Regions from separate parts of the Sphingomonas limnosediminicola genome, predicted to be linked through region 1. Evidence: predicted binding sites of a transcription regulator. Region 1 holds the regulator's gene; each other region holds the start of a gene.
What was found. Region 1 encodes LexA, which represses DNA repair genes until DNA is damaged. Its sites were predicted from a motif close to GTTCCNCNCTTGTTCT; they were not measured.
Positions count from the first base shown of each region.

Region 1 (2,262 bases):
CGATACGCGGCCCCGCGCTCAAGCAAGCGATGGGCGACTTCGGCGTGCCGCGCCCAGAATTGCGACTGGTAATATTCGTGGCCGTCCCAATTGAGGCCAAGCCAATTCATCCCGTCGAGGATGGCGTCGATGGCTTCCTTTGTGGAGCGCGCCTTGTCGGTGTCCTCGATGCGGAGGAGGAACTTGCCGCCGTGATGGCGGGCGAACAGCCAGTTGAACAAGGCCGTCCGCGCCCCGCCGATATGAAGGAAGCCAGTGGGCGAGGGGGCAAAACGGGTAACGATGGGACGGGAATTGCTGCTCAAATCTTTCTCGCTTGCGCTCAGGCGCGCAATCCTCTTCTCTCTATGCTGCAATGCAACGGACGAGCGCCCCTAACATAGCGGGTGCGCCTCTGCCACAGCATGCTCGGAAGCTCTGGAAGCGCGTTTTGCCGAGTGGAACGAGGAGCTGGAAAAGCTGTTCGAAGGAGCGCGCCCAGCTTCCGCCGTGGATCGTTGTCGGGTTCGGGTGCGGGATCGCCGTTTAGTTCGCGTTTGACTCATCGATTGAATGGCACGCCTTCTGCGTTAGCGCCGCCGCGGCACTCGTTGGCTTCACGATTCTGACGGGTCGAGCCGGACGAGCCGCTAGGCCCGTTGACCATCACTCAGGCTGTCGAGCCTCAGGGCCTTGATCGTGTCAGGGAAGGGCTTTCGCTCCAGACAGCCAGCTCGCTCCCCGACGGGTCAATGAAGTGGAAACGACGGCCGCCCGGGAAGCTGAAGATCGGCTTGGCAATCGTCCCGCCCGCTTTCGAAACTGCGTCGAACGCGGCCTCGAGGTTATCGACTTGGATCACCGGTAGGATGGCTGACAGCGCCTCTTCCGGATCGCCCTGCAAACCGACATCGGTCGTGCCGTTGGTCGTTGCTGAGTAGGTCGGGCCATAGTCGGCAAACGTCCACCCGAACGCCTTCGAATAGAATGCCCTCGTCAACTCGTGCGCAGTGGCGCTCGGCAATTCCACGTAATCGATGCGCGCGTCGCCCATGTCAGTAGCGGCGAATCAGGCCTGCGAGACGTCCCTGAATCTGGACCCGGCGCGGATCGTAGCGCTGCGCCTCGTATTGTCGGTTGGCCGGATCGAGGCGAATCATGCTGCCCTCGCGGCGGAACGTCTTCAGCGTTGCTTCCTCATTGTCGATCAGTGCGACGACGATCTCACCGTCTCGCGCCGTGTCGACCTTGCGGATGAGCGCGAAGTCACCGTCGAGGATGCCTTCGTCGACCATCGAATCGCCCGACACTTCAAGCGCATAATGCTCGCCTGGCCCAAGTAACGCCGACGGCACGGAGAAGTTCTCCGTCCCCTGCAGCGCCTCGATCGGCGTGCCGGCAGCGATGCGGCCGTGGAGTGGAATTTCCTGAACGTCGTTGGCGGGTGCGCTGACCACAGGCCGGATCGGGGTTACGGTTGCAGAGGGCCGTGTCTCGGGAAGCTTCATCACCTCGAGCGCTCTGGCCCGATTGGGCAGCCGCCGAATGAACCCGCGCTCCTCCAGCGCCGAAATCAAACGATGCACGCCGGACTTCGACTTCAAGTCTAGCGCCTCGCGCATCTCATCAAAGCTCGGAGAGATCCCGCTCTCCTTCAGACGGCCATCGATGAACAACAGCAATTCATGCTGCTTGGCGGTTAGCATCGGTGGTCACTCCCCCGAATAGAACGAACGGGGAACGTGTAGGCAACAAACGGATGCCGGTCAAGTGCCCCGATCAGTTTCCGCTGGTGAGCAGCCGCGTCTTCATCGTCTGGATCGCACTGTCGTTCTTTTTGGCCTTAAGCTCGGCCTTGATCGCCGCGACGAATTGCCGCGCGTAATCTTCCGAGAGCTCCTCGCGAAGCTCACGCTGCATCTGACTAATCAAGCCGGGCTGCAAAGTCGCGTTGCCGGGTACGATCTTCGTCACCTTCACGATGTAGAAGCCGCGGCCCTGCGGGTCGGGAAGCGCTTTGGCTTTCCCCTGGCCAAAGGTGAACAGCATCTTGAGCGCCGGCGGCACCTGTCCCTGCGCGGTCGCGATCTGGATGCGCCGCGCGGCGACGGGACGAGCGGCGGGAAGGGCCACGCCGGCCTGCTTTATTGCGTCGGCTAGCGAAGCGCCTGACGCCGCCTTGGCCGCAATGCCATCGGCAGCGATCTTGGCGCGCTTGAATGCCTGCTGGTCGAGCCAGTCGGCAGCCACGCGGTCGCGGATGCTGGCTAGCGGGGCGGGGGC
Region 1 is NZ_BAABBM010000001.1:503,049-505,310, reverse strand. It holds gene gltX (glutamate--tRNA ligase) at 1-305, opposite strand, end outside; gene ABD704_RS02535 (VOC family protein) at 665-1,033, opposite strand; gene lexA (transcriptional repressor LexA) at 1,035-1,685, opposite strand; gene ABD704_RS02525 (peptidylprolyl isomerase) at 1,759-2,262, opposite strand, start outside.

Region 2 (2,262 bases), 740 kb from region 1:
TGCCGGCGCGGCTGATGCTGCGGTACTGGTCGCGATCCCAATTGCTGTCGGGACGGTGACCTCGGTCGAAATCGCCGGTGAACGACTGTTCCGCGCGCCCATAGTCGCCTGCCATCGGACGATATGATCGTTCCTGGCCGCGGCTCCAATCGCGCTCACGATCGGAATCGGGGCCTCGGAAGTTGCTGTCCTCCTCGCGGCCCAAGAAAGACCGGCTGCGGCCGAAATCGCGGTTGTCGCGGTCGCTCATCCGCTCGCGCTCACGGTCCCGCAAGTCCTGGCCGCGGTCACGAAGGCTCCAGGAACGGTCGGGCCCGCGGGGGTCGTCGCGATCGCGACGGCGTTCGGCATCATCGTCGCCGAACCAAGAGGCGATTTCGTCGCCGGCGCGCTCGAAAAAGCCGCGCTCGTCGCGTCCGCCGCGGCCCCAGCCGCGTTCGTCCGAAGGGTTATCGTCGCGCCATCGCGCACGCTCGTCGCGCCGCGTATCGCGCGGATCATAGCGGTCATATGCCATCTTCAGATTCTCCCGACGTCAAAGGGCCGGCAACGTGCCGGCGGAAACTGGGAGAAAAACGAACGTGCCCGAACTGCCGTTCCTATCGTAACGGCTACAAAGCGGCGCAAAACGGCAGGCCGAAGGTCTGATGGGACAGGCGATTGCAAGGGCCGAAACAAGCGGCTAGGGGAGCCGCTCCCCGGCGCCCGAACCCATCGGGCGCACCGGCCTGGCTGGAGGCGCGGGGCTGTAGCTCAGATGGGAGAGCGCTGCAATCGCACTGCAGAGGTCAGGGGTTCGATTCCCCTCAGCTCCACCAGCCATCTCATAGGAAAATTAACGGCTTAGCCTAGCAGCGCTCTGTTGCCGAGCGCCTGATTCGCCCAATTTGGTATCGCACTGGTATCGCAATCTTGGGGCAGTGGTGACGGCTAGTTGCAGGGGCATCAAAATAGGGTGGCCAGGCGCCGCGGCGCGGACGCATGTGCGTTAGGAGTGAACAGGGTGGAGTTGCGTTCATCACAGCGCAAGAGGCGCTCGCGTAGCTGGAGCAAGAATGGCCCAGCCGAGCTCTAAGCTTGGTTGGCGATGACCTCCAATTTTCGCTGAAGAGCTTCGGGCCACACCACCTCGTTCTGCGCTTCATGAAGTGGAGGCGGACGTCGAAGGGTTCGTGGCGCCCACAGAAGAGCAACTGCGCGAGGCTCTTGCGCATATGCGTGATCTGCGCCCGCACGAGCGGCTTCTCGTCCATTGCCATGCTGGTAAGAGTCGGTCGCCGGCCATGGCATCGGGAGTTGGTGCAAGCCGGTATGTCCGCGACAGCCGCGTTCGAGCATGTGCGTGCCGTTCGGCTTTAACTGATCCCCAATCGGTTGATGATCCAGCAATTGGATGAACTGCCCAACTTCAAGAGAGAGCTGATCGCGGTTGTGGAAAGCACACTACCGGTCGCTGGGCGACGATGCCTTGCTTCCCGACCGTGGGGGTCTCAACCTTTGATTGCGTTCAGCAGGCTTGCATCACTGTTCACTATATGTTCTCTCATTCGCATGGATCGCGCAAGACTCTCCTCGATTCTGCTGAACGCGCCTGCCTGGGTTCGGCTGGGGCTGGCTGTGCCTGACGCTCGTCTTCGGGAGCGGGCGGCTGACGTTCTTGCTGCTACGATTGTCGACAAGCTGGACGAGCCGGCCGTGATCAAGGATCGCAACCAGCTTCCATTGCCGCTTTGAACAGAAGGGCGCCTTGCAGAGGTGACCGGCGGCGAGCGATCAGCTAGCTGACGCCGTGCTAACGCCGAGATCCGGGATGCCGATCGATTTCCTGCCACCGAAGTCCGTCCGAACGACGATCAACCCCATCTTTTCCAGATGGTCGATGAGGCGGCGGATTCGTCCGGGAGAAGTCGTTCCGTAGACGCGCGCCAGGCTCTCGTCGTCAGGGCAGGGGGCGCCGTCCTGGGCCGCGGTCGCAAGGAGCAGGAATGGACCGAGTAGATCATCGCTTATTCCTGCAGCGACGCGTAGCACCTCTTTGCGGCGTTCATCATTAGGATTGAAGATGCCCGCGAGGGCCATGGCGAATCGCCGGCGGAAGGCCGGAAGATCGATGTGCTTGGACGAAAGGCGCCGCATTCGGCAACGGACGGAGAAATCCTGGTAAAGCGCGGCAGCTGGTTGGAAGCTGCTCCCATCTTCCGCTGCCATCTCGGCGAAGATTTCGCTCAGGGCTGGTTCGATCTCATCCTCTGGCGAGGGGTG
Region 2 is NZ_BAABBM010000001.1:1,246,774-1,249,035, reverse strand. It holds gene ABD704_RS06355 (DUF2171 domain-containing protein) at 1-517, opposite strand, end outside; tRNA gene ABD704_RS06350 (tRNA-Ala) at 743-818, shown strand; gene ABD704_RS06345 (DUF6771 family protein) at 1,552-1,734, shown strand; gene ABD704_RS06340 (helicase HerA domain-containing protein) at 1,774-2,262, opposite strand, start outside.
Region 2: a site for LexA is predicted at 1,527-1,542, ahead of ABD704_RS06345 (DUF6771 family protein). Genes of this name have one in related genera too.

Region 3 (2,262 bases), 350 kb from region 1:
TGGGGCGTACGGCGACCTCATTGCTGTCCGCGGCGACCCGCTCACCGACATCCGCCTGCTCGAAAAGGTCGACGGCGTCGTGAAGGCAGGGAAGTTGATTCACTAGTACCGGGGCTGGCCTCCCGCAGTGCGCGTGCAAGCGACAGCTAAGGGATGCACCGTCAATTCACTGGCCCCTAAAAAAAGGGCGGGAGTGCCTGAGCACCCCCGCCGGAGCCGATCGACTTCGCGCCCGTCCCGCGCTGGCGCAACCGTCGCGGCGGCTGGTCGGAGCAGACCCAGCGCGACTTTATCGCTTGCCTTCAGCGCACCGGCTCCGTTGCTGCCTCGGCGCGCGTGGTCGGCATGACCCCCAGCACGGCCTATCGCCTGCTCACGGTCGAGGGCGCGGAAAGCTTCGCCTGGGACAAGGCCTTTGAGAAAGATCTAGGGCGGCTGCGCGAAGATTCGCTCGATCGCGCGCTCAACGGGGCGCTCGTCCCGGTGTACGCAAGGGACGGCTGGTCCGCGTCGAGCATCGCCGCAGCGACCGTCTCGAGATCGCCTTGCTCGGCAACCGCAACCGCAACATCGACTGGTACCGCCAAGGCGCGCTACGCCGTCACGTCTTCAAGATGGAATTGAAGGCTTCGGACGAGCAATGAGCGGAGAAAAGGCGGCGCGAAGAAGAAGCGGAGCGCGTCTACGACGAGGAGCTGCAGCGCATGCTCGACAAGGCCAAAGCCATGAGCGCGCCGCGCATTCCGCGGCTCTAAAGTCACAGGAAAAGTGCCGCTCACCGTGACCTTAATGACCGCAAGCCATGTTCCTCTCTTGTTCTGGTGGAACAAATGCGATACGCAAACCCATCGACGCGGAGGCTCGGCCGCTTGAAATGCTCATTTGAGCGCTTGCATTGATGAGGGAGTCAGCGGACATGGCGGCACAATTGAAAGTCATCGGTAACACAATGGAATCCCCCAGTATGGATCGGCAGAAGGCGCTCGAAGCGGCGCTCGCCCAGATTGATCGCGCGTTCGGCAAGGGCTCGGCAATGAAGCTCGGCAGCCGGGAGAAAATGGAGGTCGAGACGATCTCGACCGGAAGTCTCGGTCTCGACATCGCGCTTGGCGTCGGCGGTCTTCCGCGCGGACGTGTCATTGAGATTTACGGACCCGAAAGCTCGGGCAAGACGACGCTGGCCCTGCACGCGATTGCCGAAGCGCAGCGCGGCGGCGGAACGGCGGCCTTCGTGGATGCCGAGCATGCGCTCGACCCGGCCTATGCCAAGAAGCTCGGCGTCGACATCGACGAGCTGATCGTGTCGCAGCCGGATACCGGCGAGCAGGCGCTCGAGATCGTCGACACGCTCGTGCGGTCGAACGCGATCGACGTGCTGGTGGTGGACTCGGTCGCGGCGCTGGTGCCGCGTGCCGAGATCGAAGGCGAGATGGGCGACAGCCACGTCGGCCTTCAGGCACGCCTGATGAGCCAGGCGCTGCGCAAGCTGACCGGCTCGATCAGCCGTTCGCAATGCATGGTTATCTTCATCAATCAGGTACGGATGAAGATCGGTGTCATGTACGGCAATCCGGAAACGACGACGGGCGGTAACGCGCTCAAATTCTACGCGTCTGTCCGTCTCGACATCCGCCGCACGGGCCAGATCAAGGACCGCGACGATATCATCGGCAACACGACGCGCGTGAAGGTCGTGAAGAATAAGGTCGCGCCGCCGTTCAAGCAGGTCGAATTCGATATCATGTACGGCGAGGGCGTGTCGAAGGTCGGCGAAATCCTCGACCTCGGCGTCAAGGCCGGACTGGTCGAGAAGTCGGGCGCCTGGTTCAGCTATGATTCAATCCGGATTGGTCAGGGCCGCGAGAACGCCAAGACCTATCTCAAGGAAAATCCCGACGTCGCGCAGCGGATCGAGAATGCCATTCGCGGCAAGACTGAAGAAGTCGGCGAAGCGCTGATGGTCGGTCCGAGCGACGAAGGCGACGCTGCCGAATAAGCTTTAGCCGAAATCCTCGGGCACGCAGGGCGGCTCTTCGCGGGACTCGATCCGTGCGAAGAGCCGCTTTGGTTCCGTCAGCAGGATGAGGATGAAGCCACCCGTCGCGCATAGTGCCGTTCCGATCACGAACGGGCCGGGCGTCCCATCGAACTGCTGTCCGATGACGAACCCGATCGCCGCAGCGCCGACAGTGCTCACGACCCCCTGGACGGAGGAAGCTGTGCCGGCGATCGGCGCCATGTTTTCCATCGCCAGCGTGCCGA
Region 3 is NZ_BAABBM010000001.1:154,893-157,154, forward strand. It holds gene ABD704_RS00730 (metal-dependent hydrolase family protein) at 1-106, shown strand, start outside; gene ABD704_RS00735 (hypothetical protein) at 346-624, shown strand; gene recA (recombinase RecA) at 917-1,996, shown strand; gene ABD704_RS00745 (multidrug effflux MFS transporter) at 2,000-2,262, opposite strand, start outside.
Region 3: a site for LexA is predicted at 805-820, ahead of recA (recombinase RecA). Genes of this name have one in related genera too.